Regions from separate parts of the Pseudarthrobacter defluvii genome, predicted to be linked through region 1. Evidence: predicted binding sites of a transcription regulator. Region 1 holds the regulator's gene; each other region holds the start of a gene.
What was found. Region 1 encodes Rex, which represses fermentation and respiration genes when NADH is low (regulators of the CRP and FNR family bind a similar motif). Its sites were predicted from a motif close to CTTGTGAANNNNTTCACAAG; they were not measured.

Region 2: benA (benzoate 1,2-dioxygenase large subunit) is a predicted target of Rex. The motif match lies at 1,979-1,998, and genes of this name have one in related genera.
Region 3: araB (ribulokinase) is a predicted target of Rex. The motif match lies at 2,420-2,439, and genes of this name have one in related genera.

What each region holds. Positions count from the first base shown of each region.
Region 1 is NZ_CP066362.1:3,356,515-3,360,774, reverse strand. It holds gene JCQ34_RS15675 (3-deoxy-7-phosphoheptulonate synthase) at 1-268, shown strand, start outside; gene JCQ34_RS15670 (helix-turn-helix domain-containing protein) at 423-635, shown strand; gene JCQ34_RS15665 (30S ribosomal protein bS22) at 787-885, shown strand; gene JCQ34_RS15660 (HAD family hydrolase) at 964-1,782, opposite strand; gene JCQ34_RS15655 (glutaredoxin family protein) at 1,861-2,115, shown strand; gene JCQ34_RS15650 (redox-sensing transcriptional repressor Rex) at 2,126-2,830, shown strand; gene JCQ34_RS15645 (hypothetical protein) at 2,905-3,756, opposite strand; gene JCQ34_RS15640 (YceI family protein) at 3,962-4,260, opposite strand, start outside.
Region 2 is NZ_CP066362.1:3,882,852-3,887,111, reverse strand. It holds gene JCQ34_RS18100 (benzoate/H(+) symporter BenE family transporter) at 1-791, opposite strand, end outside; gene catA (catechol 1,2-dioxygenase) at 885-1,766, opposite strand; gene benA (benzoate 1,2-dioxygenase large subunit) at 2,093-3,478, shown strand; gene benB (benzoate 1,2-dioxygenase small subunit) at 3,511-4,047, shown strand; gene benC (benzoate 1,2-dioxygenase electron transfer component BenC) at 4,171-4,260, shown strand, end outside.
Region 3 is NZ_CP066362.1:764,101-768,360, forward strand. It holds gene mmsA (multiple monosaccharide ABC transporter ATP-binding protein) at 1-1,077, opposite strand, end outside; gene chvE (multiple monosaccharide ABC transporter substrate-binding protein) at 1,184-2,314, opposite strand; gene araB (ribulokinase) at 2,583-4,260, shown strand, end outside.

The sequences.
Region 1 (4,260 bases):
GAGCCACCACCGGCAGGCCGAGGTGGCGCTGGAGATCGGCGCGCAGCTCGAGGACGGCGGGACCGCGGCGCGCGCCGTGGCAGGCGTCATGCTGGAGAGCTTCCTGGTGGGCGGGGCCCAGAACCTGGACGTCGCGGAACACGCAGCAGGGCGCTCTGAACTGGTCTACGGCCAAAGCGTCACGGATGCCTGCATGGACTGGGATGTTTCCGCGTCCGTCCTGGAGCAGCTGGCGGCATCGGCACGGAAGCGCCGGGAGTCGAATTAGGGGACGAAATAGGGGACCCGCTACTTTCACATCTGCCACAGGAACATCTAGAGTATCTATTTAGGTGGTTGGTGGATGGCTCAGCATCGGAACACCGCATTGGCACGTACCTGGGGTCACTGTTGTCCATCCGTCAGCAAAGGAAAATAGGGAAATGTCGGCAGAACAGAACTTCTCCAACGCGAAGTTCCTGACCGTGGCTGAAGTAGCCGAGGTCATGCGCGTCTCCAAAATGACTGTCTACCGGCTGGTGCACTCGGGCGAAATGCCGGCAGTGCGCTTCGGCCGCTCCTACCGGGTCCCCGAGAACGCCGTCGAACAGTACCTCAAGGGTGCTGTCGTGGACGGCCACACCGAGACGGCCTGAGGCGGCCTGTCCTGAGCCGCTCCTGATAGGCGGTACCCTGTTAAGGAACGTTTTACGTCATTGTAAGAATCTGTCAGTTGTTCAGTTCGTAGCTTTGTCCACGGACATTCTCCATCAGACAGGTACTGCATCTAGTTTGTAAGGAACTTTCGTGGGTTCAGTTATTAAGAAGCGTCGCAAGCGTATGGCCAAGAAGAAGCACCGCAAGCTGCTTCGCAAGACCCGTCACCAGCGCCGCAACAAGAAGTAGCAATACTTCGAACAGCGTGGAAATGCCCGTCGCCTCCCGAGGCGGCGGGCATTTTCTTTAATCGGGCTACTTCCCCGGCTACGCCCGCGGGCCGCGCATTCGGGCGAAGCCCTTCCAGAGGCCGTAAATGGCACCGCCAAAAGTGGCTGCCTTGAGGCCCAGGGTGGCAGCCCGGCGGCCGGCGCGGAAGTCGTAGACCGGCCAGTTGCGGTCACGGGCGTGGCGGCGCAGCTTGGCATCCGGGTTGATGGCAACGGGGTGCCCCACCAGCGACAGCAGCGGGACGTCGTTATAGGAGTCGCTGTAGGCCCAGCAGCGCTTGAGGTCCAGGCCTTCCTCGTCGGCGATGGCCTGGACGGCCACGGCCTTTGCTGAGCCGTGCAGGATGTCGCCCACCAGCCGGCCGGTGTACATGCCGTCCGACACTTCGCCCACCGTCCCCAGCGCTCCGGTCAGTCCCAGGCGGGTGGAGATCACGGTGGCCACCTCGATGGGCGTGGCCGTCACCAGCCAGACGCGACGGCCCACCCTGAGGTGCTGTTCCGCCAGTGCTTTGGCCCCAGGCCAGATCCGGGACGCAATCATCTCGTCATAGACCTCTTCGCCGAGGGCCTTGATGTCGTCAACGGTGATCCCGGCGGCCAGCGTCAGGGCAGAATCGCGCACGGCGTGGACATCGTCGATGTTTTCCCCGCGTGCCACGAACTTGAACTGCTTCCATGCGAAGCCGGCGGCCTGGGCCAGGGTGAACGCTCCGCGCTGGTGCATCTTCCGCGCCACATGGAAGAGGCTGGCTCCGCGCATCAAGGTGTTGTCCACGTCGAAGAACGCCGCTTCGCCTGGCTGCGGCTCGGCAACCGGGCGCGTGACTACGGCGACGTATTTCTCCTCGGGCATGGACTTGAGTCTAGTCAATCCAGTGGCCTGCCGCCGTCGGCGTCACCGGCAGCACGCGAACGGCGCTACCGTTAAGCCATGGCTACACCCCGCGTCGTCCTGGTCACCAAAGCTGACTGCCACCTTTGCGAAGACGCGCGCGACGCCGTCAGCCGGGTCACTGCCTCATTGGGCCTCACCTGGAGCGAAGAGCTGGTGGACAACCAGCCCGAGCTGCGTGAGCGCTACGCCGAGGAGATCCCGGTGGTGCTGGTGGACGGCGTGCAGCGCGACTTCTGGAAGATCGATGAAATCCGGCTGGAACGCGTGCTGCAGCGCGCCATGGCCCAGTAGGGGAGTGCCGGTGACCTCCCTGGATCCAACGCCGCAGCCCCTCCCGGACCTTCCGGACGCCACGGGCACCGCGCCAAAGCAGATACCGCCCGCCGCCGTAGCCCGGCTGACGCTCTACCTTCGCGCCCTGAACACCCTGCTGGCGGAGGGCGTGGAGCGCGTCTCCTCCGAATCGCTGGCGGAGGCCTCCGGGGTGAGTTCCTCAACCCTACGCAAGGACCTCTCCTATGTGGGGTCGTACGGAACCAGGGGCGTGGGCTACGAGGTGCAGTACCTCAGCCGCCATATCGCCGCCGCACTTGGACTGACGCACGACTGGAAAGTGGCCATCGTCGGGGCCGGCAACCTCGGCAAGGCGCTGGCGCGGTACGGCGGCTTCGAGTCCCGCGGGTTCGACGTCGTGGCTATTTTCGACGCCGACCAGATGGTGGTGGGCAGCGAAGTGGGATGGCTGCGTGTCAGCGACGTGGCAGACCTCGAAACAGTCCTGCGCCGGACCGGGGCCAACATGGTGGTGCTGGCGCTTCCGGCCGCTGTGGCCCAGGGCGTCTGCGACCGGGTGGTGGCTGCAGGCGTGCACAGCGTCCTGAGTTTCGCACCGGTGATGCTGCAGGTTCCCGACGGCGTCAACCTGCGCAAGGTGGACATGGCCACCGAACTCCAGATCCTGGCTTATCACGCCCAGCGGGCGCAGTCACCCGGCCAGACAGCCTAGGCGCTGGCTTAACGCGGGCGGCCCGGGAAGCATTGCTGCTTCCCGGGCCGCCTGTTTCCCAGCTGCCGTGCTGGTTACCGACCGTAAGGGTTGCCGAACCCACCGGAGTACGGGTTGGCGAAAGGCTGCTGCTTCCGGAAGTACGGGGCAGCTGCGGGCAGGTAAAGCAGCACGATGGCTACGATGCCCAGGACGGTTCCGAGCGTTCCGATGGAGGGGACCCCAAACAGGCCGAAAATGGACAGGGCCGCGAAAACTGTTCCCAGGATGCGGGCCCAATTCCTGCCCTTGCGAACGAAGAAGGCCACCAACAGGTACAGCGCGACGCCGATGATGGCGAACACCACCAGCGTACCGGCGATGAAGCTCTTCATGCTGTCGTAGCTGATGTCTGTCCCGCTGGAGCGCATCTGCTGTTCAAAAAGCTGCCGGAGTTCGGGGCTGTCCAGCTGGGTGAGCCCGAGGATCATGCCGATGACGAAAATCGCCGCCGACGCAATGAGCAGCCAGAAGGAGATGTTCACCAGCTGGGGAACGCCGTTGCTTCCGGCCGGCTGCGGCTGCTCGGAGGGGTACTGGCCGTAAGGGGACTGTCCATACGGCGCCTGGCCGTACTGGGACTGGCCGCTTTGGGGCTGCCCGTAACCGGGAGCCTGGGAGGCGTTCTGCCCATATTGGGATCCCTGGGACCCGTACTGCGGTGCGTTCTGGCCGTACTGCGGGGCGTTCTGGCCATATTGCGGTGCTGCCGGCGGCTGCGAGCCGTGCTGGGGCTGGTTCTGCCCGTACTGCGGGGCGTTCTGGCCATATTGCGGTGCGTTTTGGCCGTAGCGCGGCGGCTGGGCTCCGGGCTGGTCGTTGCCGGATTGTCCGTTGCTGTTGCGGGGGTCTTCGGACCCGGGAGGCGGGACGGGAGGAGTACTCATGGGCGTTCCTTCTGCAGGGTCGGGATCCAGTTAGGCTGCCGGGAATCGGTCCTCAGCCTTCCCCCCAGCATGGCTTAAGTCCACCGTACCCCCGGCGGGCGGCGTTGTGGATGATTCGGGAGGTGTCGATGCACCGCGTTTGCCCGTTAAACACGGCACCCCGGCCACGCCGCGTAGGCGGGGCCGGGGTGCCGTGTTGGGGGATTTAGGCTGCGGGAGCGATGAAGGCGAGTTCCAGGTTGATGGCCACCTTGTCGCTGACCAGCACTCCGCCGGTCTCCAGGACCGCGTTCCAGGTCAGGCCGAAGTCCTTGCGGCTGATGGTGGTCTCGGCGGAGACGCCGGCACGGGTGTTGCCGAACGGGTCTACGGCCACGCCGTTGAACTCGGTTTCCAGGGTCACGGGACGGGTAACGCCCTTGATGGTCAGGTCGCCGGTGAGTTCGTAGCTGTTGCCCTTGGCCACGAGGCCGTTGGAGACGAAGGAGATTTCCGGGAACTTCT
Region 2 (4,260 bases), 530 kb from region 1:
ACGAACAGGACGGTCAGGGTCAGGGGAACCACCAGTTCGAGCTGGGCGGCCCACGTGAAATCAGGGGCGGTGAAGACCGTGGTGGCCAGGAGCGGTCCGCCGGGTGGCAGGTTGAACTGGCCGCTGGCCGCCACGGCGATGCCGCCCGCCACCAGGGTGCCCAGGACCGGCGGCAGGTACCGGCCCAGCCTGGGAACCGCGGTGAGGACCAGGAACGCAGCCACCATCGGGGCAGCCACGGCCGGGTTGTCCTGGGCGGAGGCAACGATGTCCGTGCCGAACTTCAGGAACACCGCAGCCACCATGGCCATTACGAGCGGCATGGGCACCAGTGCCATGGCTTTGCGCACCACGCCGGTTGCGCCCAGGGCGAGGATCAGCACGCCGGAGGTGAAGAAGGCCCCGACGACTTCGGGGAAGGCCAGGTGCTGCAGGGACGGCCCCAGGAGTACCGTCCCTGGGATGGACCAGGCGAAGCCCAGCGGCTGCCGGTAAATCAGTGACATCAGCAGGGTGGCGGCCCCGCCGGAAAAGAGGATGCCAAAAACCCAGGACGACAGCTGGCCCTGGGTCAGGCCGCCCGCGGTCCCGACGGCCAGCGTGACGGCGATGGGCCCGGACGCCGCGAAAATGAGCCCAATGGCGCCGTTGGAGACATACGACAGGCCCAGGTCGCGGAGGATCCGGCGGGGACCCGCGGGCCGGACCCCCGGACGTTCCAGCAGGGGTTCCGGCGCCGGCCGGCCTGGCTCGACGGAGCTGGCGGTCGGATGGTGGCGGGGGTGGCTCATCGGGGCTCCTGGCTGGGGGGCGGAAAAACCGGAAGCGCTCCGAAGCATCAGCTCCGGAGCGCCTCCGTGCGGGGGTATCTCCCAGTTTGCGTGCTACTTCTTCTGGCCCTGCTTTGCCAGGACGTAGTCATAAACTACTTCCTCGCCCTTTCCGTCGGTACGGGGGCGGGGGTCCAGCATCAGTTCAGGCTTCACTGCCGAGGCGATGTCGTCGGCGTTGTGCGGATCGCCGGGGAAGTAGAGCTGCTGGGTGACCGGCTCGTAGCCCGGTGCGGACACCTTGATGTGGATGTGCGCCGGACGCCAGGCGTGCCAGCCCGCCGCACTGATCAGCTGCCCGCAGGCCCCGTCCGTGGGGATCTGGTAGGGCGCCGGACGCATCGTGTTGATCTCGAACCGGCCATCGTCGGAAGCCTTGACGGTGGCGCGGAAGAGCCACTCGGGCAGGCCCGGGGCGTACTGGGAGTAGAAACCGGCGGCGTCCGCGTGCCAGATCTCCACCTGGGCGCCCTGGATGGGGTCGCCGTCGGTGTCGGTGAACTGGCCGCTGAAGCGCAGCGGGGTGCCCTCCTCGCCGTCGCGCATTTCAACCGTGGCGGGCGTCTGGAGTTCCGGGGAATTGGGAACGTAGTACGGGCCCTCAATGGTGCCCACGGTGCCGGGACGGTCCTGGGAGTTGACGTCCTCAACGGTGTGCTCAAGCCAGACGTCGAGGAACAGCGGCCATTCACCGTCCGTCCCGACCTTGATCAGCCACGCTTTGAGCGCGTTGTATTCCTCGTAGGTGACCTGGTGTTCCTCGACGATGTCGTTGGCGGCCTTGATCAGCGCGCCGGCCAGCAGGCTCACCCGTTCCTTGGATACATCCACCTTGGAGAGCTTGCCCGACGCTGCGAACCGCTCGGTTGCCTTGGTGCCTGCTTCGACGGCGGTGCCTTCGTTTTCCGTGCGGCTGTCCGTTGGGGTTTGGGTCATGACAATGTCCACCTTCCTCATTGAATGGGGACAGGAAGGGCTCCTGCACCCGACGCGGGCTGCCGGGCCAGTCGTCATGCCCTGCGCCGCACCGCGTGATGTCGGTCTCAATCGTAGGCCCGCGGATAAGGACGCTACAAATATCAACTAGGCGTCTTTTGAGTCATTATCGATACATAAAGACACCCTTGGTGGAACCTAGGTATTTGCCTGATGTGAGGCCAATCACGAGCGGCAAGAATTGCTGGACAACGTCCGCCGCCGAAGCCCCTTCCCGAGTGGACCTCCGACCATCCGTCCAGCAATCTCCAATGAAGGAGCACGCCATGACCGAGAACCTGATCCATGCCCGCGAGGTCCTTGCCGACGCCGTGATCGACGACCGTGAGAACGGCGTCATCCGGGCCAAGCGCGAGATCTTCACCGACCAGGAGATCTTCGAACTCGAGATGAAGCACATCTTCGAAGGCAACTGGGTGTATCTCGCCCACGAGTCGCAGATCCCCAACGTGGGCGACTACTTCACCACGTACATCGGCCGTACCCCGGTGATGATCACCCGGGACAAGGATGAAAACCTGAACTGCCTGGTCAATGCCTGTTCGCACCGCGGCGCCATGCTGTGCCGCCGCAAGACGGACAACCGCACTACCTTCACCTGCCCGTTCCACGGCTGGACCTTCAAGAACTCCGGTGAGTTGCTGAAGGTCAAGGACTCCCGGAACGCTGGCTACCCCGAGACCTTCAACAAGGAAGGCTCACACGACCTCACCAAGGTGGCCCGCTTCGAGTCCTACCGCGGCTTCCTGTTCGGCTCGCTGAAGGCCGACGTGCTCCCGCTCGAGGAGCACCTGGGCGATGCCACCAAGGTCATCGACTCGATCGTGGACCAGTCGCCCGAGGGCCTGGAAGTGCTGCGTGGATCCTCCACCTACACCTACGACGGCAACTGGAAGGTCCAGGCCGAGAACGGCGCCGACGGCTACCACGTCACCGCCGTGCACTGGAACTACGCGGCCACCACGGCCCGCCGCAGCGCCGGGGATTCGGCCAACAAGACCAAGGCCATGGACGCCGGCAAGTGGGGCAAGGTCAAGGGCGGGTTCTACTCCTACGACCACGGGCACCTGCTGCTGTGGCAGGAGTGGACCAACCCCCAGGACCGTCCGCTCTGGGACCGCCGCGACGAGCTTGTGGCCAAGTACGGGGAGGAGATGGCGAACTTCATGATCAACATCTCCCGCAACCTGTGCCTGTACCCGAACGTCTACATCATGGACCAGTTCTCCTCGCAGATCCGGCACTTCCGGCCCATCTCCGCGGACCAGACCGAGGTGACCATCTACTGCATCGCCCCCAAGGGCGAGTCCCAGGAGAACCGTTCCAAGCGCATCCGCCAGTACGAGGACTTCTTCAACGCCACGGGCATGGCCACGCCGGACGACCTGGAGGAATTCCGCTCCTGCAACAAGACCTACTGGGCCACCAGCGCCCCGTGGAACGACATGACCCGCGGCTCCGCCCACGAGATCAGCGGCCCGGATGAGCAGGCACAGGCCCTGGGCATGACCCGGGTGATCGCCTCCGGCATGCGCACCGAAGACGAAGGGCTCTACCCCATCCAGCACGGGTACTGGAAGGAAGTCATGGACCGGGCCCTGGCGGAGGAAGAGGAGCGTTCCGCCCTGGAATCCGTTCCCGTCTCCGCCTGAGAGCCCGCCGAACCACAGAGAGCGCAGAACCCATGACCAACCTGACCCACACCGCCCCGGCCCTGAAGACCGCGGAGGAGATCGCAACCCTCGAAACCGTCCGCGCGTTCCTCTACCGGGAAGCCCGCCTGCTTGATGACCGCCAGTTCGATGAATGGCTGGAGTGCTACCACCCGGACTCCGAATTCTGGATGCCGGCCTGGGACGTGGACGACCAACTGACCCAGGACCCCCAGAACGAGATCTCCCTGATCTACTACGACAACCGGGGCGGCATCGAGGACCGGGTGTTCCGGATCAAGACCGACAGGTCCTCGGCCACTTCCCTCCCGGAGCCCCGCACGGGCCACAACATCACGGACGTCGAGGTGCTGGCGAACGACGGCGGCACGGTGGACGTGCGCTTCAACTGGTTCACCCTCTACTTCCGCTACAACACGACGGACACCTACTTCGGCACCAGCTACTACACCCTGGACCTTTCAGGTCCGCAGCCGGTGATCCTGAAGAAGAAGGTGGTCCTGAAGAACGACTACATCCACCACGTGGTGGACGTCTACATGATCTGACCTGCCAGCAGCCGGCGCCCGGGACCTGCGGGCGCCGCACGGCATTTTCCACCCTGTGCCCACCGGGCACGCCATAACTTTTTCCGGACCGCGATGGCGCGCCCGGACAGTCAGGAGGACCCCATGGGCCACAAAGTAGCCCTCAGCTTCGAGGACGGCGTCACCAAAGTCATCAAGGTCGGCGACTATGAGACCGTCATGGATGCCGCCTAT
Region 3 (4,260 bases), 1.6 Mb from region 1:
CTCGATGAGGTTCAGGCCGTAGTGCTTGCGGTCTTCGGTGGCGTAGGCAATGCCGTTCCTGATGGCGTCGGACACCGTGGCAGTGTTGATTTCCTCGCCGTACTTGTAGACCTTGCCTGACGTGGCGGTTCCGTACGTGCGCCCGAAGACGCTCATGGCAAGCTCGGTGCGTCCGGCGCCCATCAGCCCGGCCAGTCCCACCACCTCGCCCTTCCGGACGTGCAGGTTGGCGTTGTTGACCACCATGCGCGTGTGGTCCTGGGGATGGCGAACCGACCAGTCCTCGATGCGCAGGACTTCCTCGCCAATGTGCGGCTCGCGGTCCGGGTACAGGCTCTCCAGGTCCCGGCCCACCATGCCGCGGATGATCCGTTCCTGCGTGATCTGGCCTTCGTCAAGACGCAGGGTCTCAATAGTTTTGCCGTCGCGGATGATGGTGACGGCGTCAGCGACCTTGCGGATCTCATTGAGCTTGTGGCTGATGATGATGCTGGTGACGCCCTGGCCCTTCAGGTGGAGGATCAGGTCCAGCAGGTGGCTGGAATCCTCGTCGTTGAGGGCGGCCGTGGGCTCGTCCAGGATGAGCAGCTTCACTTCCTTGGACAGCGCCTTGGCGATTTCCACCAGTTGCTGTTTGCCCACGCTGATGTGCTGTACAGGGGTGACAGGGTTCTCGTCGAGGCCTACCCGGGCCAGCAGCTTGGCTGCCTCCAGGTTGGTCTTGCGCCAGTCCACCCACCCGTTGGTGGCTTGTTCGTTGCCAAGGTAGATGTTCTCGGCAATCGACAGGTACGGGCTGAGGGCCAGTTCCTGGTGGATGATGACGATTCCGCGTTTTTCGCTGTCCGAGATGCTGGAGAAGTTGCAGGGTTCGTTTTCGAAGAGGATCTCACCGTCGAAGGTGTTGTGTGCATAGACGCCGGACAACACTTTCATGAGTGTTGATTTGCCGGCTCCGTTTTCCCCGCAGATGGCGTGGACCTCGCCACGGTTCACATCCAGGGTGACGTCCTGCAGCGCTTTGACGCCGGGGAACGTCTTGGTGATTCCTCGCATTTGAAGAATGGGTGTGTTCATCGTCAATTCCCACTGACTGTTCGGAGCTTGCCTTCCTGCTGCTGCAGGAGGGCGCGGGTGGGGCTGTGGCCCGGGACGGAAGCCGGGCCACAACCCCGGACGCTGACTACTTGACGTCGGCGTCGGTGTAGTAACCCGAGTCGATCAGTTCCTTCTTGTAGTTGTCCTTGGTGATGATCACGGACTTCAGCAGGAACGCCGGGACAACCTTGACCTTGTTGTTGTAGGTCTTGGTGTCATTGGTTTCCGGCTCCTGGCCCTTGAGGACGGCGTCAACCATCTTGACGGCCTGCGCGCCGAGTTGGCGGGTGTCCTTGAAGATGGTGGAGTACTGCTCGCCGGCGACGATGGACTTGACGGAGCCCTTTTCGGCATCCTGGCCGGTGACCACCGGCAGGCTGCCCTTGGCGTAGCCGCCGGTGCTGGTGAGGGCGGAAATGATGCCGATGGACAGGCCGTCGTACGGGGAGAGGACGCCGTTCAGCTTGGTGCCCGAGCTGTAGGCGGAGGTGATGATGTCCTCCATGCGCTTCTGTGCCACCGGTGCCTGCCAGCGGAGGATCGCGGCCTGCTCAAACTTGGTCTGGCCGCTGGGGACCTTCAGGGTGCCGGCATCCATGTACGGCTTCAGGGTGTCCATGGCGCCGCTCCAGAAGAAGTTGGCGTTGTTGTCGTCGGGGCTGCCGGCGAAAAGCTCGATGTTGAAGGGGCCCTTGCCGTCAACCTTCTTGCCGCTGGCGTCCAGGAGGCCCAGGCCGGTCAGCAGTGAGGTGGCCTGCTGCACGCCCACGGTGTAGTTGTCGAACGTGGTGTAGTAGTCCACGTTCGGGGTGCCGTTGATCAGGCGGTCGTACGCGATGACCTTGACGTTCTGGTCCTTGGCCTTGGCCAGGACGTCAGTCAGGGTGGTGCCGTCAATGGCGGCGATGATCAGGGCCTTGGCGCCCTTGGTCAGCATGTTTTCGATCTGCGACACCTGGGTGGGGATGTCGTCATTGGCGAACTGGAGGTCCGTCTTGTAGCCAAGATCCTTCAGCGACTTCTCCACGTTGGCGCCATCGGCAATCCACCGTTCGGAGGTCTGGGTGGGCATCGAGATCCCGACCAGTGAATCGCTGGGCTTGGCGGCACTGCCGGATTCGGTGGCGGCTCCGCCGCGGGAGCCACAGCCGGTGGCGCCCACCGTCAGGGCGAGGACAAGGGCCACCGCGCCCATGAGTTTTTTGATTCTCACCATTTTCTCCTTCCGCGGCAGCATTGCCGCGAAGTGTTGTTGGACAGGCAGCACCGAAGCTCCCTGGTCCTGGCCACATTGTTGATGTGTCGGTTCAATATAGACTGCTTTGTGAACGCTAACAAGAGCGCGAAGGGGAATTTTCGCAACTTTTTCGAGTCCATTGACTTCTTCGTTGTTAGCGTTCACACTTGCTGCAGCAAAACAGCTTGACCCCAACCCCTACAAACCCGGTAAAGAGGCCGCCCGCCTCCCGGACGGAGGCAAACCCATGCCAGAGACTTTGTCCACATCCAGCTCCGACCCCCGCGCTGACCAGTACGTCATCGGGGTGGACTACGGGACCCTGTCCGGCCGCGCCGTGGTGGTGCGGGTCCGCGACGGCAGGGAACTCGGCAGCGCTGTCCACGAGTACCCGCATGCGGTGGTCACCGATTCCCTGCCCGAAGATACAGCGGGCGCGGAATCCGATGGACACGCCTCAAGGCTTCCCGGCGAATGGGCACTCCAGGTGCCCAACGACTACCGGGAAGTCCTGCGCAGGGCTGTCCCCGCCGCGGTGGCTGACGCAGGGATCGACCCTGCCGCCGTCGTGGGCATTGCCACGGACTTCACCGCCTGCACCATGGTGCCCGTCAAGGCCGACGGCACCCCCCTGAACGAACTGCCGGGCTTCGCCACCCGGCCGCATGCCTATGTGAAGCTCTGGCGCCACCACGCGGCGCAGGGGCAGGCTGACCGGATTAACAAGCTCGCCGCCGACCGGGGTGAGGACTGGCTTCCGCGCTATGGGGGGCTGATCTCCTCCGAGTGGGAGTTCGCCAAGGGCCTGCAACTGCTGGAAGAGGACCCGGAAGCCTACGCCGCCATGGACCACTGGGTTGAGGCGGCGGACTGGATCGTCTGGCAGCTGTGCGGGCGGTACGTCCGCAACGCCTGCACGGCGGGTTACAAGGGGATTTACCAGGACGGCCGGTATCCGTCCGAGGACTTCCTTGCTGCCCTGAACCCGGACTTCAAAGACTTCGTCAGCTCCAAGCTGGAGCACACCATCGGGCGGCTGGGGGATGCCGCAGGCACCCTTACCGCCGAGGCTGCTGCCTGGACCGGACTGCCGGAGGGCATCGCCGTGGCCGTGGGAAACGTTGACGCGCACGTCACGGCCCCGGCTGCCAAAGCAGTGGACTCCGGCCAGCTGGTGGCTATCATGGGCACCTCCACCTGCCACGTCATGAACGGCACGGAACTGCGCGAAGTGCCCGGGATGTGCGGGGCAGTGGACGGCGGCATCGTGCCGGGCCTTTGGGGCTACGAGGCCGGACAGTCCGGCGTCGGGGACATCTTTGGCTGGTTCACCAAGTACGGCGTGCCGCCCGAATACCACCAGGCTGCCAGGGATGCGGGCCTGGGCATCCACGAATACCTCACCGAACTCGCGTCGCGGCAGGCCATCGGGGAGCACGGCCTGATCGCCCTCGACTGGCACTCGGGCAACCGCTCAGTCCTGGTGGACCACGAGCTCTCCGGGATTGTGGTGGGCCAGACCTTGGCCACCAGGCCCGAGGACACATACCGGGCGCTGCTTGAAGCCACGGCTTTCGGGACCCGCACCATCGTGGACGCCTTCCGCGACGCCGGCGTCCCGGTCAAGGAATTCATCGTGGCCGGCGGCCTGCTCAAGAACAAACTCCTTATGCAGATCTACGCGGACGCCACCGGCCTGCAGCTGTCCACCATCGGCTCGGAGCAGGGCCCGGCGCTGGGCTCGGCCATCCACGCCGCCGTGGCCGCGGGCGCCTACGCGGACATCCGCGAAGCTGCCGCCGCCATGGGTGCCGAACCCGGAGAGGTGTACACCCCGATACCGGAAAACGTGGCCGCCTACGACGAACTGTTCCAGGAGTACAAGGCGCTGCACGACTACTTCGGCCGCGGCAGCAACGACGTCA